DNA from 2 places in the Actinacidiphila polyblastidii genome. Region 2 is predicted to be linked to the other one. Evidence: predicted binding sites of a transcription regulator. Region 2 holds the regulator's gene; the other holds the start of a gene.
The links. The regulator HspR, encoded in region 2, represses chaperone genes until heat shock. The targets are predictions, from matches to a motif close to TTGAGNNNNNNNNNCTCAA.
Positions count from the first base shown of each region.

Region 1: lon (endopeptidase La) is a predicted target of HspR. The motif match lies at 4,126-4,144, and genes of this name have one in related genera.

Region 1 covers NZ_JAZEWV010000010.1:116,277-128,001, reverse strand. Annotated here, with positions in the region: gene V2S66_RS15050 (MarR family winged helix-turn-helix transcriptional regulator) at 1-490, opposite strand, end outside; gene V2S66_RS15045 (lysozyme) at 702-1,580, shown strand; gene lon (endopeptidase La) at 1,671-4,103, opposite strand; gene V2S66_RS15035 (GNAT family N-acetyltransferase) at 4,272-5,066, shown strand; gene V2S66_RS15030 (class I SAM-dependent methyltransferase) at 5,177-6,166, opposite strand; gene V2S66_RS15025 (spermidine synthase family protein) at 6,330-7,037, shown strand; gene V2S66_RS15020 (response regulator transcription factor) at 7,131-7,844, shown strand; gene V2S66_RS15015 (HAMP domain-containing sensor histidine kinase) at 7,914-8,987, shown strand; gene V2S66_RS15010 (multifunctional oxoglutarate decarboxylase/oxoglutarate dehydrogenase thiamine pyrophosphate-binding subunit/dihydrolipoyllysine-residue succinyltransferase subunit) at 9,146-11,725, shown strand, end outside.
Region 2 covers NZ_JAZEWV010000018.1:77,572-89,296, reverse strand. Annotated here, with positions in the region: gene V2S66_RS21390 (cytochrome P450 family protein) at 1-632, shown strand, start outside; gene V2S66_RS21385 (pyridoxamine 5'-phosphate oxidase family protein) at 706-1,113, shown strand; gene V2S66_RS21380 (FBP domain-containing protein) at 1,123-1,665, opposite strand; gene V2S66_RS21375 (heat shock protein transcriptional repressor HspR) at 1,828-2,307, opposite strand; gene dnaJ (molecular chaperone DnaJ) at 2,312-3,514, opposite strand; gene grpE (nucleotide exchange factor GrpE) at 3,557-4,252, opposite strand; gene dnaK (molecular chaperone DnaK) at 4,249-6,126, opposite strand; gene V2S66_RS21355 (LCP family protein) at 6,222-7,232, opposite strand; gene V2S66_RS21350 ((Fe-S)-binding protein) at 7,509-9,863, shown strand; gene V2S66_RS21345 (DsbA family protein) at 9,905-10,774, opposite strand; gene V2S66_RS21340 (Yip1 family protein) at 10,900-11,725, shown strand, end outside.

The DNA.
Region 1 (11,725 bases), on a different contig from region 2:
AGAGGTCGTTGAGCTTGTGCAGCAGCCGGGAGAGTTCGGCGATCTCCTCGTGGTCCCACGCGCCGAGCTGCGCGAGGTAGCGCTCGCGGCGGGCCGAGCGCACCCGGGAGAAGCGGGCGCGGCCCTCGTCGCTGAGCCGCATCAGGTAGGCGCGGCCGTCCGCCGGGTCCTGCTCGCGGGTGACGAGGCCGAGCAGCTCCAGCGCCCGCAGCTGCCGGCTCATGGTGGCCTTGCCGACGCCGAAGTAGGCGGCGAGGTCGGTGGCCCGCTCGGGCTCGGCCTCGGCGAGCCGGACCAGCAGGCCGTACGCGCCGGGTTCCAACTCGGGGTGGACCGCCCTGGCGAGGTCGCCGGAGACCGCGCGGGCCCGCCGGAAGAGCACGGTCAGCTCCCGCTCCAGGGTGTCCGCCGGGCCCGCGGCGGCCTCACCGGGGCGACCTGCCGCCGGACCGGAACGAGCGTCCGGCGCCGCTCCGTTGCCTTCCGCCACTCTGTCCCCGCTTTCAACGCCTGAAAGTTTTCTTCACCCACGGTGGTTTCCGCAGCACGTCAAGTATTTCGCAGGCGTAGACCAAAGGCGTTTCCAGGGGCTCTTTCCCCGTGTGTGGCACGACCGTACCTTCACTCCTGTCATGGCCATTCCATCCCACCGCAGGCCATGTGCAGGACCACCGCCGAACCACCCCCACCTGGAGGCACGCATGTCCCACGGAGGCTTCTCCGTCGTGCACGGCACCCACGGCTCGGCCCGGACCAGGCTCGCCGTGCTGGCCGGATTCCTTCTCACCCTGTGCGCCCTCGTCGTGGCCGCGCCCGGCACCGCGAGCGCCGCGGCCCCCACGCCGAGCCAGGGCCGGCTGACCCACCCCGAACTGGACTGGATGGGCTCCACCGTCAGGTCCCACGAGGGCTCCGGCTCCTCCGCCGGCTCGACCGCCGTGACGCCGATGGCGGCCCAGACGCCCGGCATGGACGTCTCCGGTTACCAGGGCAACGTCGCCTGGTCCACCGCCTGGGCCAACGGCGCGAAGTTCGTGTACGTCAAGGCCACCGAGAGCACCACGTACACCAACCCGTACTTCGCCCAGCAGTACAACGGGTCCTACAACGTGGGCATGATCCGCGGCTCCTACCACTTCGCCACCCCCGACACCTCCGGCGGCGCCACCCAGGCCGACTACTTCATCGCGCACGGCGGCGGCTGGTCGGCCGACGGCAAGACGCTGCCGGGCGCGCTCGACATCGAGTACAACCCCTACGGCGCCACCTGCTACGGGCTGAGCCAGGCGAGCATGGTCAGCTGGATCCACGCCTTCGCCAACGAGTACCACAGCCGCGAGGGCGTGTACCCGGTCATCTACTCGACCTACGACTGGTGGTCGACCTGCACCGGCAACAACAGCGGCTTCGCCGCCACCAGCCCGTTCTGGATCGCCAAGTACACCTCCACCGCGGGCACCCTGCCGGCCGGCTACGGCTACTACACCTTCTGGCAGCACGCGGACTCCGGGGTCTTCCCCGGCGACCAGGACTACTTCAACGGCGACACCAGCCGCCTCCAGGCCCTCGCGCTGGGCTGACCGCGCGGCGCGAGCCGCCGCGGGACGCGCCGAGGGGCGCGGGGAACCGTCCGGTTCCCCGCGCCCCTCGCGCCTCGCCCCACGCACCGCCTACGCGGCGACCGGCATCCGGCCCGCCGGGCTCTCGGCCGGCTCCAGCGCCAGCTTCAGCACCTGGCGCACGTCGCTGACCGGGTGGACCTCCAGCGCCTCCAGGATCTCGGCCGGGACGTCGTCCAGGTCGGGCTCGTTGCGCTTCGGGATGATCACCGTGGTGACCCCGGCCCGGTGCGCCGCCAGCAGCTTCTGCTTGACGCCGCCGATCGGCAGCACCCGGCCGGTCAGCGACACCTCACCGGTCATCGCCACGTCGGTGCGCACCCGCTGCCCGGACAGCAGCGACGCCAGCGCGGTCGTCATCGTCACGCCCGCGCTCGGCCCGTCCTTGGGGACGGCGCCGGCCGGCACGTGCAGGTGCACGCCGCGGTCCTTCAGATCGCCGACCGGCAGCTCCAGTTCGGCGCCGTGCGAGCGCAGGAAGGAGAGCGCGATCTGCGCCGACTCCTTCATCACGTCGCCCAGCTGGCCGGTCAGCTGCAGGCCCGAGCCGCCGGTCTCCGGATCGGCCAGCGACGCCTCGATGTAGAGGACGTCGCCGCCCGCGCCGGTGACCGCCAGGCCGGTGGCCACGCCGGGCACCGCGGTCCGCCGCTCCTCCGGGTCCTGCGCGGCCTCGGGTACGTGGTGCGGCCGCCCGATCAGCGCCCGCAGGTCGTCCGCGCCGACGGTGAACGGCAGTTCCTGGTCGCCCAGTTCGTGCCGCGCCGCGATCTTGCGCAGGATCCGGGCGATGGTCCGCTCCAGGGTGCGCACGCCCGCCTCACGGGTGTACTCGCCGGCGAGCCTGCGGAACGCGTCCTCCTCCAGCGTCACCTCGTCCCCGTCGAGCCCCGCGCGCTCCAGCTGCCGGGGCAGCAGGTGGTCGCGGGCGATGACGACCTTCTCGTCCTCGGTGTAGCCGTCCAGCCTGACCAGCTCCATCCGGTCCAGCAGCGGCTCGGGGATCGCCTCCAGGACGTTGGCGGTGGCCAGGAAGACCACGTCGGACAGGTCGAGTTCGACTTCCAGGTAGTGGTCGCGGAAGGTGTGGTTCTGCGCCGGGTCGAGGACTTCGAGCAGCGCGGCCGCCGGGTCGCCCCGGTAGTCGGAGCCGACCTTGTCGATCTCGTCGAGCAGCACCACCGGGTTCATCGACCCGGCCTCCTTGATCGCCCGCACGATCCGGCCGGGCAGCGCGCCCACGTACGTCCTGCGGTGGCCGCGGATCTCCGCCTCGTCCCGTACGCCGCCGAGCGCCACCCGGACGAACTCGCGGCCCATCGCGCGGGCCACCGACTCGCCCAGCGAGGTCTTGCCGACGCCGGGCGGGCCGACCAGCGCGAGCACCGCGCCGCCGCGGCGGCCGCCGACCACGCCGAGACCGCGCTCGGCGCGGCGCTTGCGGACCGCCAGGTACTCGGTGATGCGCTCCTTGACGTCCTCCAGCCCGGAGTGGTCGGCGTCCAGCACCGCGCGGGCGCCGGCCACGTCGTAGGTGTCCTCGGTGGTGGTGTTCCACGGCAGTTCGAGGACGGTGTCCAGCCAGGTGCGGATCCACGAGCCCTCGGGGGAGGCGTCGGAGGAGCGCTCCAGCTTCTCGACCTCCTTCAGTGCGGCCTCGCGGACCGCCTCCGGCAGGTCGGCGGCCTCGACGCGGGCCCGGTAGTCGTCCGTCTCGTTGTCCGGGTCGCCGTTCAGCTCGGCCAGTTCCTTGCGGACCGCCTCCAGCTGCTGGCGCAGCAGGAACTCGCGCTGCTGCTTCTCCATGCCCTCCTGGACGTCCTTGCGGATGGTCTCGGCGACGTCCTGCTCGGCCAGGTGGTCGCGCAGCCGCTGGATGGCCAGCCGCAGCCGGGCCACCGGGTCGGCGGTCTCCAGCAGCTCGATGCGCTGCTCGGCGGTGAGGAACGGGGAATAACCGGAGTTGTCCGCGAGCTGACCGACGTCGTCGATCTGCTGCACCCGGTCCACCACCTGCCAGGCGCCGCGCTTGCGGAGCCAGCTGGTGGCCAGGGCCTTGTACTCCTTCATCAGCTCGGCGACGGCGCCGGGCGACTCGGCGGGCGCGGGCTCCTCGACCAGCGTGGCCTCGACCCACAGCGCCGCGCCGGGGCCGGTGGTGCCGGCGCCGATGCGCACGCGGGCGCGGCCGCGGATGACCGCGCCGGGGTCGCCGTCGGACAGCCGGCCCACCTGCTCGACGGTGCCGAGTGTGCCGACCGCGGCGTACGCGCCGTCCACCCGCGGCACCAGCAGCACCCGGGGCTTGCCCGCCCCCGACCCGCTGCCGGCGCCGCCGGAAGCGGCGCTCTGCGCGGCCTCGACGGCGGCGCGCACCTCGGGGTCGGTGAGGTCGAGCGGGACGACCATGCCGGGCAGGACGACCTCCTCGTCCAGGGGCAGGACGGGGAGGGTGAGGTTGGAACTCTTCGGCTCAGACGCCATGATCGCTCCCTAAGCAAGCAAGTTGAGTACGACCCACTCAACCTCTGCCCCCGCCCCGGTGTTCCCGACCCCCTGTTCGCCCTCAGCGATCGCCCGGGACCGCCCGGGACCGCGGCGGCGAAAAGGGCAGGCGGCCGGGCGGCGGCCGGCGCTAGCTTGGGGCCGGTGATCGGGAACGAAGCGACATTGCTCGGCGCGTACGACGCGCAGCTGCGGGGAGCGCCGGCTGTCCTGCCGGCCGGGGTGACGGCGGAACGGGACGGGCCGCTCACCCGGCTCGTCGGGCAGTTCCGCGGCTTCGTGAGCGCGCCTGCGGACCTCGGCGTCCCCGAGGGGCCGGAGCTCGACGCTCTCATCGTGCGCCAGCGCGACTACTTCGCCGCCCGCGGCGAGGGCGTGGAGTGGAAGATCCGCGGCCACGACCGGCCCGCCGGCCTGCCCGGCGCCCTGCGCGCCGCCGGCTTCGTGCCCGAGGACCGGGAGACCGTCATGATCGGGCGCACCGAGCGGATGACCGGCGACGCGCCGGAACCGGCCGGGGTCACCCTGCGCCGCACCGAGCGGCCCGAGGACTTCCGGGCGATCGGCGCGCTGCTCACCGAGGTGTGGGACCTGGACCTGACCTTCCTCGGCGCCGATCTGCTCAGCCGGGTCGCCGCGGCGCCCGAGGAGATCGCGGTGTTCCTCGCGGAGGCGGACGGGCGGCCGGTCTCCGCGGCGTGGCTCGTGTTCCGTCCCGGGACGGAGTTCGCCGGGCTGTGGGGCGGGTCCACGCTCGCGGCGTACCGCGGCCGCGGCATCTACCGGGCGCTGGTCGGCGTCCGCGCGCGGCTCGCCGCCGCACGCGGGGTGCGGTACCTCCAGGTCGACGCGTCCGACGCGAGCGCGCCGGTGCTCGCCCGGATGGGCTTCCAGGCGGTCACGACCACCACCCCCTACGTGTGGTCGCCTCCCACCCCCTGACAGCCGCCGTCCCCCCGCGCACTCCCCCCACACCCCGGGCCGCGCCCGGACCGCCCCGCGCCCTGCCAGGGGCGCGGGGAACGGCGCGAGCGACCACCCACCGGCCGGCGTCAGCCGGCAGCGCGGAGGTAGGCGGAGGTGGCGACCGTGCCGAGGAGGCTGAAGCGGGTGTCGGCGCGCGCGAGGTGGGCGTCCGCGGCGGCCTGGACGCCGGTCCAGGCGGGGTCGCCGTAGTCGTCGAGGACGACGATGCCGCCGGGCGCGGTGATCTCCTCGGCCCAGGCGAGATCCGCCGCCACGCCCTCCGCGGAGTGATCGCCGTCGACGATCACGACGCCGTACGCGCGGTCCGCGACGGCCGCGCGGACGGCCGGGTCGCCGGACAGCCCCTGCTGGACCCGCGCCTGCTCCCCCGCGACCCCGCCCAGCGCGAGGTTCGCGCGGACCACGTCGAGCCGCACGGGCGTCCCGGTCGGCTCGGAGCCCGGCTTCGTGCCGGGCTGCAACTGGCTGCCCGCCAGCGGGTCGACGATGGTCAGCCGCGGTTCGAGGCCCGCGCGGTGCAGCATCCGCATCAGCACCGCGGAGAACATGCCGTGCAGCGTGCCGATCTCCAGCACCTCGGCGGTGGGCGGGTCCAGCAGCGGCACGGTGGCGAGCTTGCCGCACACGTTCGACGAGGCGCCGGCCAGCCGGCCGACGCCGAGCGCCTCGACGGCCACGACGTTGCGGAAGGCGGCCACCACGTTGCGGCGGGCGTACGGGGACTGCCCGGTGACCTCGCCGATCTGCGCGACCAGCCGGTCGAACTGCTCCTTGGTGAACGTGCGGTTCCCCGCCCTGCCGCTGCGCTCGAAGAGCAGCTCGAACGGCAGTTGCCGGCCGCGCAGCTCGGCGACCTCCTTGCGCAGCGACCCCAGCTCCCTGCGCAGCGCCTCGACGTCCTTGCGCAGCGACTCGCGCGCCTCCCGCTCGCCGCGCGCGGCCTTGTCGATGTCCTTGCGCAGTCTGCCGACCGGCCGCTGCACCCGCTGGTCGACCAGGGACGTCGCGGGCCGCAGCAGCTTGCGCGCCACGGGGTTCCTGAGAAGGGATGACATGCGCGGAACCTACGCCCGGTCCGGGCCGCCCGGACCATCTGCGGGAACAGAGCGGGTGAAGTCCTGGCGTCCCGGCCGTGAACCGCGGGCGGACCCCGGGCCGGCGTGTCACCGCGGGTGACCCCGGTCCGTGGGCCGCCGCCCGCTCCGCCACAATGGGCGGATGCCGCCCGTGCCCTCGCCGCCGCCAGGCCCCGCGCCCTCGCCCGTCGTACTGGACCGGCGGGACGGCCCGTACGGCGAGGTGGTGCTGCGGCGGCACGGCGACCAGTACGAGATCATCGCCAACGGCGTCTTCCTGATGGACACCTCCGACGGCCGCTCCGAGCGGCTGCTCGTCGACGAGGCGCTGGCCGCGCTGGACGCGTACGCTCCCGGCCGCGCCGGACTGCGGGTGCTGATCGGCGGCCTGGGCGTCGGCTTCTCGCTGGCGCGCGCCGCCGAGGAGCCGCGCTGGGGCGAGATCGCGGTGGTCGAACGGGAGGACGCGGTCGTCGGGTGGCACCGCGAGGGGCCGCTGGCGGCCTACTCCCGGCACGCGCTGGACGACCCCCGGGTGCGGGTGGTGCGGGAGGATCTGGTCTCCTGGGTGCGTGCGAGCGGGCCCCGGTACGACGCGTTGTGCCTGGACATCGACAACGGGCCCGACTGGACAGTGACCGAGAACAACGGCAGTCTCTACAGCCCCAGCGGCCTCGCCGCCTGCCGGGAGCGGCTCGAACCGGGCGGTGTGCTCGCCGTGTGGTCCGCGCAGCCCTCGGCCGAGTTCGAGACGGCGCTGAGGGACGCGGGGTTCACCGGGGTGCGCACGACGCGCGTCCCGGTCGCGCGCGGTGTGCCGGACGTGGTCCACATCGGGCTCAGGCCCTGATGCACGTTGGCGTCACGGCGTGAAGGCGTCATAGTCAGGGCGGCGGCCCGGCCCGTACGCTGCCGGTAATTGTGACGACCTTGTGGGGCGGAAGTGGACAGCACGCAGACGGCCGGTGCGCAGCGCCGGGTGCTGGTGGTCGAGGACGACCAGACGATAGTGCAGGCGATCGCGGCCCGCCTGCAGGCCGAGGGGTTCCAGGTCAGGACGGCGGGTGACGGCCCCTCCGCGGTGGACGCCGCCCACTCCTGGCAGCCCGACCTGCTGGTCCTCGACGTGATGCTGCCCGGGTACGACGGGCTCGAGGTGTGCCGCCGGGTGCAGGCGGACCGGCCGGTGTCGGTGCTGATGCTCACCGCGCGCGACGACGAGACCGACATGCTGGTGGGACTCGGCGTCGGCGCCGACGACTACATGACCAAGCCGTTCTCGATGCGCGAGCTGGCCGCCCGGGTGCACGTGCTGCTGCGCCGGGTGGAGCGGGCCGCTGCGGCCGCGCACAGCCCGCGCGGCGCCAGCATCCAGCTCGGCGACCTGGAGATCGACCACACCCAGCGCCGGGTCCGGGTCGGCGGCTCCGACGTGCACCTGACCCCGACCGAGTTCGAGCTGCTGGTGTGCCTGGCCCAGCAGCCGCGCGCGGTGCTCTCCCGCGAGCAGCTGCTGGCCGAGGTGTGGGACTGGGCCGACGCCTCGGGCACCCGCACCGTCGACAGCCATGTGAAGGCGCTGCGCCGCAAGATCGGCGCCGAGCGCATCCGCACCGTGCACGGCGTCGGCTACGCGCTGGAGACGCCGGCGCTGTGACCCGCGGCGTGCGCCGCTCACGCAGCGGGGGGCAGACACCCCGCAGGTGCGGCTGCGAGGATGCCCGCCATGACGAAATGGTGGCGCCGGGTGTGGGACGCGCTGCGCCCCTGGGACCCGTTCCGGTCGATCAAGGCCGCGATGCAGGGGCTGGTGCTGCTCTCCGTCGGAATCACCACCCTGCTGGTCATCGTGGCCATCCACTCGGCCACCGAGATCCGGGTGATCACCATCTTCTCGATCATCGCCTGCCTGCTGGTCACGCAGATCATGGCGACCGGGCTGACCGCCCCGATCCGTGAGATGACGGCGGTCGCGCGGGCGATGGCGGCGGGCGACTACAGCCGCCGGGTGGGCCGGATGCGCCGGGACGAGGTCGGCGAGCTGGCCGAGACCTTCAACCGGATGGCCGCCGACCTCGCCGCCTCCGACCGGCACAGGAAAGAGCTGGTGGCGAATGTCTCACACGAGCTGAAGACGCCGATCGCGGCGCTGCGCGCGGTGCTGGAGAACGTCGTCGACGGAGTGTCCGCGGCCGACCCGGAGACCATGCGGCTGGCCCTCCAGCAGACCGAGCGGCTGGGCAAGCTCGTCAGCCAGCTGCTCGACCTGTCCCGGCTGGACAGCGGCGCGGTGCGGCTGGACGCCAAGCGGTTCGAGGTGTGGCCGTACCTGTCGGCGGTGCTGAAGACCGCGAGCCTGGGCATGGAGAGCTCCAAGGCGACCGGGTCGCGCTCCCGCTCGCGCGCCGACGTGCACCTGCACCTGGACGTCTCCCCGCCGGAGCTGACCGCCTACGCCGACGGCGAGCGGCTGCACCAGGTGGTCGCCAACCTCGTGGACAACGCCGTCAAGCACAGCCCGCCGGGCGGCCGGGTCACCGTACGGGCCCGCGGCGGCGCCTTCCCCGGCAGCCTGGACCTGGACGTGCGGGACGAGGGCCCCGGCATAGCCGAGGCGGACCGGGTACGGGTCTTCGAGCGCTTCCACCGCGGCTCCCACCCGGGCCGCGACGGCGGTACGGGCCTGGGGCTGGCCATCGCGCGGTGGGCGGTGGACCTGCACGGCGGCCGGATCGAGGTGGCCGAGTCGCCGCGCGGCTGCCGCATCCACGTCACTCTTCCGGGGAGGGCGCAACCCTGAAGAGGGACCCCATTCCCGCCAAACAGCGCCCTGAAACCGCTTTCGCGGTGTGACGTGCGCGACGAGGGGGCCCCGGGCCTGCGGGAAGGGGTCGGGTAGGCGTAGCCTGTATTCCCGCTGTCCACCATCTTGTGAAGCGGAAGAGGGCGGTTACCGCCGTGTCGCCACAGTCCCCCAATAGCTCCAGTGTCTCGACGGACCACGACGCCCAGGGCGCTGGCCCTGCAGCGGGTTTCGGCCCGAACGAGTGGCTCGTCGACGAGATCTACCAGCAGTACCTCCAGGACCCGAACTCGGTCGACCGAGCCTGGTGGGACTTCTTCGCCGACTACAAGCCGGACGGCTCCGCCGCCCCGGCCGCCCCCGCCGGCCAGGGCGGAGCCTCCGGCGCCGCCAAGCGCGCGACGCAGGGCGCGAGCGAGACGCCCGCCGCGCAGCCGCTGGCCGCGGCTCCCGCCGCGCCCACGCCCGCGCCGCAGCCGGCCGCCCCCGCCCCGGCGGCCCAGGCGCCTGCCGCCCCGGCACCGGCTGCCGACGCCGCCCCGGCGGCGCCGACCCCGCCGCCCGCCGCCCAGGCCCCGGCCGCGCCGGCCGCCCCCGCCGCTGCCGCGCCCGCCGCGGTGAACGGCGCCGCAGCCCCCGCGAAGGCCGCCCCGGCGGCCCAGGCCCAGGCCGCGCCGGCCGCCACCGAGTACGTGACGCTGCGCGGCCCGGCCGCCGCGGTGGCCAAGAACATGAACGCCTCGCTGGAGCTGCCCACCGCCACCTCGGTGCGGGCGATCCCGGTGAAGCTGCTGTTCGACAACCGCATCGTCATCAACAACCACCTCAAGCGCGCCCGCGGCGGCAAGGTCTCCTTCACGCACCTCATCGGCTACGCCATGGTGCAGGCGCTGAAGGCCATGCCGACGATGAACCACTCCTTCGCGCTGAAGGACGGCAAGCCGACGCTGGTCAAGCCCGACCACGTCAACCTCGGCCTGGCCATCGACCTGGTGAAGCCCAACGGCGACCGCCAGCTGGTCGTCGCGGCCATCAAGAAGGCCGAGACGCTGAACTTCTTCGAGTTCTGGCAGGCCTACGAGGACATCGTGCGCCGCGCCCGCAACGGCAAGCTGACGATGGACGACTTCAGCGGCGTCACCGCGTCGCTGACCAACCCCGGCGGCCTGGGCACCGTGCACTCGGTGCCGCGGCTGATGCCCGGCCAGTCGATGATCCTCGGCGTCGGCTCGATGGACTACCCGGCCGAGTTCCAGGGCACCTCGCAGGACACCCTGAACAAGCTGGGCATCTCCAAGGTCATGACGCTGACCAGCACCTACGACCACCGGGTGATCCAGGGCGCCGCCTCCGGCGAGTTCCTGCGGATCATGAACCAGCTGCTGCTCGGCGAGAACGACTTCTTCGACGACATCTTCGCCGCGCTGCGCATCCCGTACGAGCCGGTCCGCTGGCGCACCGACATCGACACCGCGCACGACGACGACGTCACCAAGGCCGCGCGGGTCTTCGAGCTGATCCACTCCTACCGGGTCCGCGGCCACGTGATGGCCGACACCGACCCGCTGGAGTACCGCCAGCGCAAGCACCCCGACCTGGACGTGCTCGAACACGGGCTGACCCTGTGGGACCTGGAGCGCGAGTTCGCCGTCGGCGGCTTCGCCGGCAAGTCCCTGATGAAGCTGCGCGACATCCTCGGCGTGCTGCGCGACTCGTACTGCCGGACCGTCGGCGTGGAGTTCATGCACATCCAGGACCCCAAGCAGCGCAAGTGGATCCAGGACCGCATCGAGCGCCCGCACGCCAAGCCCGAGCGCGAGGAGCAGCTGCGCATCCTGCGCCGGCTGAACGCCGCCGAGGCGTTCGAGACCTTCCTGCAGACGAAGTACGTCGGCCAGAAGCGGTTCTCGCTGGAGGGCGGCGAGTCCGTCATCCCGCTGCTGGACGCGGTGCTGGACGCGGCCGCCGAGTCCCGGCTGGACGAGGTCATCGTCGGCATGGCCCACCGCGGCCGGCTGAACGTGCTGGCGAACATCGTCGGCAAGTCCTACGCGCAGATCTTCCGCGAGTTCGAGGGCAACCTCGACCCGAAGTCGATGCACGGCTCCGGCGACGTGAAGTACCACCTGGGCGCCGAGGGCACCTTCACCGGCCTGGACGGCGAGCAGATCAGCGTCTCGCTGGCCGCGAACCCCTCGCACCTGGAGACCGTCGACCCGGTCATCGAGGGCATCGCCCGCGCCAAGCAGGACGTGATCAACAAGGCCGGCACCGACTTCACGGTGCTGCCCGTCGCACTGCACGGCGACGCGGCCTTCGCCGGCCAGGGCGTGGTGGCCGAGACGCTCAACATGTCGCAGCTGCGCGGCTACCGCACCGGCGGCACCGTGCACGTGGTGATCAACAACCAGGTCGGCTTCACCGCCGCCCCGGAGTCGGCGCGCTCCTCGATGTACAGCACCGACGTGGCCCGGATGATCGAGGCGCCGATCTTCCACGTCAACGGCGACGACCCGGAGGCCGTGGTCCGCGTGGCGCGGCTCGCCTTCGAGTTCCGGCAGGCGTTCAACAAGGACGTCGTGATCGACCTGATCTGCTACCGCCGCCGCGGCCACAACGAGTCGGACAACCCGGCCTTCACCCAGCCGCTGATGTACGACCTGATCGACAAGAAGCGGTCGGTGCGCAAGCTCTACACCGAGTCGCTGATCGGCCGTGGCGACATCACCCTGGAG
Region 2 (11,725 bases):
GGGCCGATCCCGGCGACGACCTGACCAGCGCGCTGATCGCGGCCCGCGACGACGCCCTGCACGACGGCGCCGAGCGGCTCAGCGACGAGGAGCTGACCGGCACTCTGCTGCTGATGATCGTCGCCGGCCACGAGACCACCCTGAACCTGATCACCAACGCGGTCCGCGCGCTGTGCCGCCACCCCGAGCAGCGGGAGCTGGCGCTGTCCGGCGAGGTGTCCTGGGACGCGGTGGTCGAGGAGACCCTGCGCTGGGACAGCCCGGTCGCCAACTTCCCCTTCCGCTACCCCACCACCGACCTCGTGGTGGACGGCGTCACCGTGCCGCGCGGCATCCCGGTGCTCGCCGGGTACGCCGCGGCCGGCCGCGACCCGCGCGAGTACGGGCCCGACGCCGACCGGTTCGACATCACCCGGCCGCCCAGCCGGCACCTGGCCTTCGGGCACGGCGCCCACTACTGCCTCGGGGCGCCGCTGGCCCGCCTCGAAGCGGTGACCGCGCTGCGGGACCTCTACGCCGCCTACCCCGGGCTGCGGCTGGCGGCGCCGGACGAGGAGCTGCCGCCGCTGCCCGGCTTCATCGGCGCGAGCGTCGCCGCGCTGCCGGTACGGCTGGCGCCGCCGACCGCCTAGTGGGCCGACGGCCCCGTGTGCCGACCGCTAGCGTCCCGATGTCCCAGTGCCGCGATGTCCTAGGGTCCTGGTCATGGAACGCCGCGATCCCCGCGCCCCCGACGCCGGCTACCTCGCCTTCTGGCGCGAGTACCACCTGTGCACGCTGACCACCCACCGCGCCGACGGCTCCCCGCACGTCGTCCCGGTCGGCGTCACCTACGACCCCGAGGCGGGCCTCGCCCGGATCACCACGAACACCGCGAGCGCCAAGGCCGGGCACATCCGCGCCGCGGGCCCCGGCGGCGCGCGCGTCGCCGTCTGCCAGGTGGAGCGCGGCCGCTGGGCCACGCTGGAGGGCGTCGCGACCGTCAGCGAGGACCCGGAGCGGATCGCCGAGGCGGTACGCCGCTACGGCGAGCGCTACGGTCGCGCGCTCGCGTACAAGCCGGACCGGGTGGTCATCGAGATCGCCCTGACCCGGGCGATGGGCAGCGCGTGAGCGTGCGGGTCAGGAGGACGCGCCGGACCGGTGGGTCGCGGCGGCCGGCCGGCCGCCCTGGGTGACCTTGTCCACGAAGGCCGCCAGGTTGCGGCGGGTGCGCGCGATCTGCTCGTCCAGGGTCAGCGTCTCCTCCAGGCGCTTGGCGAGCGCCGAGGACTTCTTGCCGCGGATGTAGAGCGAGCAGGCCAGGTCCGCGCACATGTAGAGGCCGACGGTGTTGCCCTGCCGGCCGGCCGGGCCGGCCAGCGGCGCCACCAGCAGGTCCACGCCGCCGCCGGAGTGCCCGGTCAGGCAGAGCCCGCACAGGCTGCTGCGCAGCAGATTGCGCCGCGCCCCCGGCGCGACCCGCAGCGTCAGCCCGACCGGGCCGCCCTCGGCCGGCGCGACCAGATACGCCCGGTCCGGCGCGCCCGGATCGCGCCAGCCCAGGAAGTCCAGGTGCCCCCAGGGCCGCTCCGCCAGGTCGCGCGGCAAGCTCAGCCGCTTCGCCTCACCCTTCGAACAGTTGACGAAGCAGGCGCGGATCTCGGCTTCCGTGAGGGCGTCCATGTCCGCGACGCTACGCGGCCCGTCCGCACGCTGTCGCCGCAATTTCGCCCGCCGCCACCCCCGGGGGGGACCAGGACCGCGGACACGACCAGGCCCGCCGCCCCGGGGCGGGGCGGCGGGCCTGGTCATGCGGAAAGCGCGGCAGCGCGCGGGGGCGGCCGCTCAGCCGTCCCGCTTCGGGCGCCACACCACCAGAGCGCTGGTGTGCTGGACGTCCTGGTACGGGACGAGGTCGCGGCGGTAGGAGGCGTGCACCGCCGCCTCCCGCTGCTGGATGACGGCGGCCGCCCCCTCGACGGCGGCGGACAGCTCGGCGACGCGGGCCTGGAGCGCGGCGACCTGGTTCTCCAGCTCGATGATCCGCTTGATGCCCGCCAGGTTGATGCCCTGGTCCTGCGACAGCCGCTGCACCTCGCGCAGCTGCTCGATGTCCCGCGCCGAGTAGCGGCGGCCGCGGCCGGCCGTGCGGTCCGGGGACACCAGCCCGAGGCGGTCGTACTGCCGCAGGGTCTGCGGGTGCAGCCCGGACAGCTCGGCCGCCACCGAGATGACGTAGACCGGGGACTCCTCGGTCAGCTGGTAGGGGTTGCGGGACACCCGCGGACCGCGCGGCCCGCCTCCCATCCCGCCGTCGATGCTCATCTGCTCACGCTCCCTTTGCGGCCTTGAACAGCTCCGCCCGCGGGTCGGTGTCCGCGGTGGCCTCGCGATACGCCTCAAGGGCGTCCAGCGCCTCGCCCTCGGTCCTGTCCGGCACCGCGACCTCTATGGTGACCAGCAGGTCGCCGCGCGAACCGTCCTTGCGCAGCGCGCCCTTGCCGCGGGCGCGCAGGGTACGGCCGTTGGGCGTGCCGGCCGGCAGCTTCAGCGTGACCGGGGGCCCGCCGAGGGTGGGCACCTTGATCTCGCCGCCGAGCGCCGCCTCGGTGAAGCTCACCGGGACGGTCACCGTCAGGTTCGCGTCCTTGCGGCCGAACACCGAGTGGCGTCCGACGTGCACGACGACGTACAGGTCGCCCGCCGGACCGCCGCGCTCACCGGGAGCGCCCTTGCCGCGCAGCCGGATCCGCTGCCCGTCGGTGACCCCGGCGGGAATGCGGACCTGCATGGTGCGCGAGCTCTTGGCCCGGCCGCTGCCGTGGCAGACCTCGCAGGGGCTCTCCGCGATCAGGCCGCGGCCCTTGCAGTCCACGCACGGGTCGGTGAGCGAGAAGCCGCCACCGCCGCCGCGCGAGACCTGCCCGGTGCCGACGCAGGTCGGGCACACCCGGGGGGTGCCGTTCTTGTCGCCGGTGCCGGAGCACGCCTTGCACGGCGCCTGCGAGGACATCCGCAGCGGGACCGTGGCCCCGTCCACCGCCTCAGTGAAGCTGAGCGTCACCTCGGACTCGATGTCCTGGCCGCGGCGCGGCTGCACGCGAGTGCCGCCGCCCCGGTTGAACAGCCCGCCGAAGACGTCGCCCAGGCCGCCGCCGAAGCCGCCGCCCTGCCCGCTCGTGGTGGGCCCGCCGGGGCCGCCGGGTCCGCCCGCGCCGCCGAAGAGGTCGCCGAGGTCGAAGTTGAAGCCGCCCGTGCCGCCCGCGCCCGGACCCGGCCGGAAGCCGCCGTTGCCGAACAGCGCGCGGCCCTCGTCGTACTCCTTGCGCCGCTTGGCGTCGGAGAGCACGTCGTTGGCCTCGGAGATCTCCTTGAAGCGCTCCTCGGCCTTGGCGTCGCCCTTGTTGGCGTCCGGGTGGAACTCGCGCGCCAGCTTGCGGTACGCCTTCTTGATCTCGGCGTCGGTCGCGTCCTTGGGGACGCCGAGGACCTTGTACAGGTCCTTCTCCAACAGGTCCCTGCTGATGCTCATCCCCGACGTCCCTCCTCTCCGGCCTGCGCTCTCCTGTGTCCGTCAGCCCTCGTCCGGGCCACCGGTCTCCTCGTCGTCCGCCTTCTTGTCCTGCTCCGCCTCGTCCTTGGCGGGGCTGCCGGGCTGCGGCTCGGCGACCGCGACCCGCGCGGGGCGCAGGTTGCGCTCCCCGATGCGGTACCCGGGCTGGAGGATCTGCACGCATGTCGTCTGTGTGACATCCGGCGAGTAACTGTGCATCAGCGCCTCGTGCACCAGCGGGTCGAAGGCCTCGCCCTCCTTGCCGAACTGCTGCAGCCCCAGCTTCGCCGCGACCGTCTCCAGCGACTCGGCGACCGACTTGAAGCCGCCGACCAGCTCTCCGTGCTCCCGCGCCCGGCCGATGTCGTCCAGCACCGGGAGCAGTTCGGTGAGCAGGTTGGCGATCGCGATCTCCTTGACGGCGACCCGGTCCCGCTCCACCCGCCTGCGGTAGTTCTGGTACTCGGCCTGGAGCCGCTGGAGGTCGGCGGTGCGCTCGTTGAGCGCGGTCCGCACCTGGTCCAGCTGCGCCCGCGCGGCGGTCAGCTGCTGCGCGACGGCGTCCCCGCCCGGGGCCGCCGGGCCCGCCTCGTCGGCGGAACCGGCAGACCCCGCGGGCCCTGCCTCAGCGGCCTTGTCCGGCGTGCCGGACTCCGGCGCCTCGGCGGCCTCGGAAGGGACGTCGGGCTCCTCGAAGCCCTTCGACTCCTCCGTCACGCGGCACCGTCCCTCTTCTGGCCGTTCTCGTCGTCGACGATCTCGGCGTCCACCACGTCGTCGTCAGCGGCGGCCTGCTCGGCGCCCGGGGCGTCCGCGCCGGGACCCGCCGCGCCGCCCTCGGCCTGCGCGTTGGCGTACAGCGCCTGGCCGAGCTTCTGGCTGGTGGCGGCGACCTTCTCGGTGGCCTCGCGGATCGCCGCGGTGTTGCCGTCGTCGGTCGACTCGTTCTTCAGCTTCTCCTTGAGGTCCGCGAGCGCGTCCTCGACCTCGGACTTCACGTCCTCGGGGAGCTTGTCCTTGTTGTCCGCGATGAACTTCTCGGTCTGGTAGACGAGCTGCTCACCCTGGTTGCGGGTCTCGGCGGCCTCGCGGCGGCGGTGGTCCTCGTCCGCGTACTGCTCGGCCTCCTGGCGCATCCGGTCGACCTCGTCCTTGGGCAGCGAGGAGCCGCCGGTGACGGTCATCCGCTGCTCCTTGCCGGTGCCCAGGTCCTTCGCGCCGACGTGCATGATGCCGTTGGCGTCGATGTCGAAGGTGACCTCGATCTGGGGCATCCCGCGCGGCGCCGGCGGCAGGCCGGTCAGCTCGAACATCCCGAGCTTCTTGTTGTACGCGGCGATCTCGCGCTCGCCCTGGTAGACCTGGATCTGCACCGACGGCTGGTTGTCCTCCGCGGTGGTGAAGATCTCCGAGCGCTTGGTCGGGATCGTGGTGTTGCGCTCGATCAGCTTGGTCATGATGCCGCCCTTGGTCTCGATGCCCAGGGACAGCGGGGTGACGTCGAGCAGCAGGACGTCCTTGACCTCGCCCTTGAGGACGCCGGCCTGCAGGGACGCGCCGATCGCGACGACCTCGTCGGGGTTGACGCCCTTGTTGGCGTCCTTGCCGCCGGTCAGCTCGCGTACCAGCTCGGCGACGGCCGGCATCCGGGTCGAGCCGCCGACCAGGACCACGTGGTCGATCTCGGACAGCTGGATGCCGGCGTCCTTGATGACGTTGTGGAACGGGGTCTTGCAGCGCTCCAGCAGGTCGCTGGTCAGCTGCTGGAACTGCGCCCGGGTGAGCTTCTCGTCCAGGTGCAGCGGGCCCTCGGCCGAGGCGGTGATGTACGGCAGGTTGATCGAGGTCTCGGTGGAGCTGGACAGCTCGATCTTCGCCTTCTCCGCGGCCTCGCGCAGGCGCTGGAGGGCCATCTTGTCCCTGCCCAGGTCCACGCCGTGGCCGGACTGGAACTGCTTGACCAGGTAGTCGACGACGCGCTGGTCCCAGTCGTCGCCGCCGAGGTGGTTGTCGCCGTTGGTGGCCTTGACCTCCACCACGCCGTCGCCGATCTCCAGCAGGGACACGTCGAAGGTGCCGCCGCCGAGGTCGAAGACGAGGATGGTCTGGTCGTCCTTGTCCAGGCCGTAGGCGAGGGCCGCCGCGGTCGGCTCGTTGACGATCCGCAGCACGTTCAGGCCGGCGATCTCGCCGGCCTCCTTGGTGGCCTGGCGCTCGGAGTCGTTGAAGTACGCGGGGACGGTGATCACCGCGTCGGTGACCTTCTCGCCCAGGTACGACTCCGCGTCCCGCTTGAGCTTCTGCAGGATGAAGGCGCTCATCTGCTGCGGGTTGAAGTCCTTGCCGTCCAGGTTGATCTTCCAGTCGGTGCCCATGTGGCGCTTGACCGACCGGACGGTCCTGTCGACGTTGGTGACCGCCTGGCGCTTCGCGACCTCGCCGACGAGCACCTCGCCGTTCTTGGCGAAGGCGACGACGGACGGCGTGGTCCTGGCGCCCTCTGCGTTGGTGATGACGGTGGGCTCGCCGCCTTCGAGAACGCTGACGACGGAATTAGTCGTGCCCAGGTCGATGCCGACCGCACGTGCCATGGTGAATCCTCCAGCTGACCGACTTGAGTGAATCTCGCTCAAGAGTGCCTGAGCGCGTCAGGAGAGTCAAATGACATGAGCGCGGTCGGCTCAACTTAGCGGCGCGAGCCTTGCGCAGGCGGCCGATCCGCCCGTACCGCCGCGAACAGCCGGGCGGCGTCCGCACGGCCCGTACCCGCCGTCGCGCCGCCCACACCGGCCGCGCCGGCCGTCTCCCATGAGCCCCCTGCATCCCCTGCATCCCCTGCATCCCCTGAGCTTCCCGGGCCCCCCGGGACGGTGAGGAAGACCAGGCCGTCCGGCGGCAGCGCGCGCAGGCTGCCGGCCAGTTCGTACAGCGCGGGCAGCGAGCTGAGGCCCGGGTCCGCGGTGATCGCGGAGGTCGCGGTGTCGAGGAAGCCGTAGAGCCTGGCCGGGTGGGCGAGGCCGCCGTCGCCGCCGCGGGCCTCGCGGGCCAGCGCGCGCAGCAGGTCGCCGCGCCGGTCGCTGGTGCGGCGGCCTGCCGCGGACACCGGCGCCGCGATCCGCTGGTAGCCGCGCGCGTCCACCACCAGGTGGTGGTCGACCCGGATGCCGCTCAGCTCCTCGAAGGCCCGGATGGAACAGGCCGCGCCGCCCTCGCGGAAGGCGTCGGCGAAGGGCCCGTAGCGGGCCGGGGACTCGCCGGGAGCGCCCCCCGACCCCGTCCCCCGCCCCGCGCCGCCGCCCGGGGCCGCGCCGGGGGCGGCCGCCGCGCGCAGGCCGGCGTCCGCCCCGCAGGCCGCCGGAATCCTGACCCGCAGCGTCGGCGGGACGCCGACCACCGCGGCGCGCCGCCGGTCGGCGGACAGGTGCAGAAGTACGGCCGCCTCGGCCTCGCCGCGCCCCGGGCGGCCGCCGCGGCGGGCGGGCCCGCCGGTCGGCCGCGCGCTCATCACGAGGATGTTCCGCGCGCCCGGGACCAGCGCGGGCGGGCGCTGCGCCGCGTCCTGGGCGAGCACCCGTTCGGCGGTGGTGTCCGTACGGATGTTGCCGCTGAACTTGCGGTAGGCGGCCAGGCCGAGACCGCACGCCACCACCAGGACGAGGCCGGCGCCGATCGCCGCCCAGCGCAGCACCGCGCGCATCTCCCGGTCACCTCCCGGCCGTTCCCGGCCGCCTGCGGACGCCGCGGACCGTTGTCCGCCGTCTCCATGTTTGTCACGATTGACGCGCCTTCAATCGCGCCGCCACGGCGTACGCTCCCCCACAGCCGGGGAAGCGCCGGCGGCGCCACTGTGCCGCGCGACACAGATCACCAGCGGCGCGGCTTCATGGACCCGGGAAACCCGGGTAACCTCAGCCGAGACCGGAGTAAGTTACCGCTTAGTACGTTTCGGATTGCGCAGGCCCGAGGAGCCCCCATGCAACTCGCCGCGATCATCGTGTCGCTGGTCCTCACCGCGGTCGGCGTCGCGCTCATCAGCCTCGCCGTCGCGCAGATCTACCGGGTCGTCCGGATCGGCCAGCCGGTGCCCGAGGGCACGCGCACCGACGACCCGCTGAGCCGCACCAAGACGCTCGCCCGTGAGTTCGCCCTGCACACCCGGATGAACAAGTGGGGCGTCATCGGCATCGCCCACTGGTTCGTGGCGGTCGGCTTCCTCACCCTGGCGCTGACCATCGTCAACGCCTACGGCCAGCTCTTCAAGGCCGACTGGATCCTGCCGTGGATCGGCACCTGGCTCCCGTACGAGCTGTACACCGAGTTCATCGCGACGCTCACCACCCTCGGCATCATCACCCTGATCGTGATCCGGCTGCTCAACCTGCCCTCCCGGGCCGGCCGCAAGTCCCGCTTCGCCGGCTCGACCGCCTGGCAGGCGTACTTCGTCGAGTACGTGGTGCTCGTCATCGGCCTGGCGATCATGACGCTGCGCGGCCTGGAAGGCGCCCTGCACGGCGTCGACCACTACGAGGCCGGCTACTTCGCGTCCTACCCGCTGGTCGCCGCCTTCCGCGGGCTGAGCACCGGCACGCTGCAGAACGTCGTGTACCTCACCGCGATGATCAAGCTGAGCGTCACCATGATCTGGGCCATCGTGCTGGGCCTGAACACCACGATGAGCGTGGCCTGGCACCGCTTCCTGGCCTTCCCGAACATCTGGTTCAAGCGCAACGCCACCGGACCGGTCGCCCTCGGCGCACTCCAGCCGATGACCAGCGGCGGCGCGCCCATCGACTTCGAGGACCCGGGCGAGGACGACCAGTTCGGCGTCTCCCAGATCGAGCACTTCTCCTGGAAGGGCATCCTCGACTTCTCCACCTGCACCGAGTGCGGCCGCTGCCAGTCGCAGTGCCCGGCCTGGAACACCGGCAAGCCGCTCTCCCCCAAGCTGCTCATCATGAGCCTGCGCGACCACGCCCACGCCAAGGCGCCCTACCTGCTGGCCGGCGGCGGCAAGACCGCCGAGGGCGAGGAGAAGGGCACCCCCGAGCAGCTGGCCGGCGTCCCCGCCGCCGCGCTCGCCGAGGCCGAGCGCCCGCTGGTCGGCACCGCGGCCGACGGCCCGAACGGCCTGGGCGGCGTCATCGACCCCGACGTGCTGTGGTCCTGCACCACCTGCGGCGCCTGCGTCGAGCAGTGCCCGGTGGACATCGAGCACGTCGACCACATCGTCGACATGCGCCGCTACCAGGTGATGATCGAGTCGTCCTTCCCCTCCGAGGCCGGCACGATGCTCAAGAACCTGGAGAAGAAGGGCAACCCCTGGGGCCTGCCGAAGAAGCAGCGCCTGGCCTGGGTCCAGGAACTCCAGCGGGAAGCGGGCTTCGAGGTCCCGGTCGTCGGCGAGGACGTCGAGGACCTCACCGAGGTGGACTACCTCTACTGGGTCGGCTGCGCCGGCTCGCTGGAGGACCGCGCGAAGAAGACCACCAAGGCGTTCGCCGAGCTGCTGCACATCGCCGGCGTCAACTTCGCCGTCATGGGCGGCGACGAGAACTGCACCGGCGACTCCGCCCGCCGGCTGGGCAACGAGTTCCTCTTCCAGCAGCTCGGCCAGGAGAACGTGGCCCTGCTCAACATGGCCTTCGGCGAGGAACTGGACGACGACGGCAAGGTCGTCCCCGGCAGCGCGCGGCCCAAGGCGTCGAAGAAGATCGTCGCCACCTGCCCGCACTGCTTCAACACCATCGCCAACGAGTACCCGCAGCTCGGCGGCGAGTACGAGGTCATCCACCACACCCAGCTGCTCCAGCACCTGGTGGACGACGGCCGGCTGGTGCCGGTCACCCCGGTCGAGGGCCTGATCACCTACCACGACCCCTGCTACCTCGGCCGCCACAACAAGGTCTACACGCCGCCGCGCGAGATCATCGCGAAGGTGCCGGGGCTGCGCAACGAGGAGATGCACCGCCACAAGGAGCGCGGCTTCTGCTGCGGCGCGGGCGGCGCCCGGATGTGGATGGAGGAGCGGATCGGCAAGCGCATCAACAACGAGCGCGTCGACGAGGCGCTGTCCCTCGACCCGGACATCATCTCCACCGCCTGCCCGTTCTGCCTGGTGATGCTCTCCGACTCGGTCAACGGCAAGAAGAACGACGGCTCGGCGAAGGAGTCGCTCCAGGTCGTGGACGTGGCGCAGCTGCTGCTCGACTCGGTGCGGACGCCGGTGGCGGTCGCGGCCGGTGTCGCCGGGGGCGACGCGAGCGCCGCGAGCGACGGGGACGACGGGGACGACGACGCCGCGCAGGGGGCGTCGGCCGGCACCGCCTGACGCCCTGGCAGCCGGGCCGCCCGGCTGCCGGGCCGGGCCGGTCAGCCGAGGCCGTGCTGCCTGAGCACGCGCGCGAAACCGGCGGCGGTGACGATGTCCGCGCCGCCGCCGGAGACCACCGTGCCGTCGATGCGCACCGTCGGCGTGCCCGTCGCGCCCGACGCGGTGAACGCGGTCTCCGAGCGCGTGACGAACGAGCCGTACGACTGGCCGCGCACCGCCGCGTCGAAGGCGGGGGTGCGCAGGCCCGGCACCCGGCCGGCCAGCTCCAGCAGGTACGCGACGGTGAAGCCGTCCTGCGACTCGTCCGGCTGGTGGGCGTAGACCAGCGCGTGCAACGGCGCGAAACGGTTCTCCGGCACGGCCGCGCGCAGCGCGTTGACCGCGCGCTTCGAGCCGCCGCCGCCGAAGTTCACGTCGAGGAAGGACGCGAGGGTGTACTGCAGCCTGACCTTCCCGGACGCCGCCAGCGCGGTCAGCTTCTTCGCGTTGGCCGCCTCGAAGCGCGCGCAGACCGGGCAGCGCGGGTCCTCGTAGACCGCGACGGTGTGCGGCGCCGCCGGATCGCCGACGGTGATCGTCGTGCCGTCCGCCTCCAGCCGGGAGGGCAGCGTCCCCGCGGCCGGCGGGGGCGTCGTCGGCGGGGCCGGCGGGGCGGTGGAGGCGGGCGGCGCTGGCGGCGGTGGAGGCGCGCTCGCGCCGCCGGTCGGTGCGGAGGCGGTGGCCGTCGAGGCGGAGGCGGACGCGGATGCCTTGCCCTGGGCGTGCGCGCCGCCCGAACCCGATCCGCCGCACCCGGCGAGGACCATCGCCGCCAGCAGGGCCACGCCCGAGCGCACAGCCGTTGCCGTAGCCGTAGCCGTACGCCTGCTGCGCGCCGTGTCCGCCTTGCCGCGCTCGCGCGTCGTCATCGGCACGTTCCCTCCCCCAGGTCCGATAGGCGGAACGCTACCCGGCGTGTCACAGCTTGGCCCCAATGGCCCGCTCGCGTACGGGCTCCGGCACGGGTGTCACGGGGAGCGGGTACGTTCGAAGGGTGGCTGGACAGACGCATCGACAGGGCGAGGGCGGCGGATATCCGCCCGGATACGGGCAGGGCTCGCCCCGGTCCCGGTACGGCAGGAAGCGGCCGCGACCGTCGCAGCCGCCGCAGGGACCGGCACAGGGACCCGGGCACGGGCACAGCCAGGCCCCCGGGCCGGGGTACGGGCCGGGGCCGGCGCAGCAGCCGTACCAGCCGTACGCGGCGCCGACCGGCGAGCCCGAGTACTTCGGTCAGGCCGGCGCCCAGGGCTACGACGACGCGCCCGGTCACACCCGGGCGTTCACCCTCGGCGAGCCGCAGGCGCTCGCCGACGGCGCGGCCGAGGGTTTCGACGGGGGTTTCGGCGCGGGCACGGGCGACGGCTACGACAACGTGGCGACCTACCGCGCCGGCCGGGCCGCCGCGCCGCCCGCAGGACCGCGCCTGCACTGGAAGCAGCTGCTCAGCGGCATCGTGCTGCGCCCCGGCCAGACCTTCTGGCAGATGCGCGACCACACCGTGTGGGGCCCGGCCCTCACCGTCACCTTCGTCTACGGGCTGCTCGCCGTCTTCGGCTTCGACGCCGCCCGCAGCGACGTGCTCAGCGCCACCCTCGCGACGAGCGTCCCGTGGGTGCTGACCACCGGCGTCGCGGTCGTGCTGTGCGCGGTGACGCTCGGCGCGGTCACCAACACCCTGGCCCGCCAGCTCGGCGGCGACGGAGCCTGGGCGCCGACCATCGGCCTGGCGATGCTCATCACCTCGCTGACGGACGCGCCGCGGCTCTTCTTCGCGCTCTTCCTCGGCGGCGGCAACGGCTTCGTCCAGCTCCTCGGCT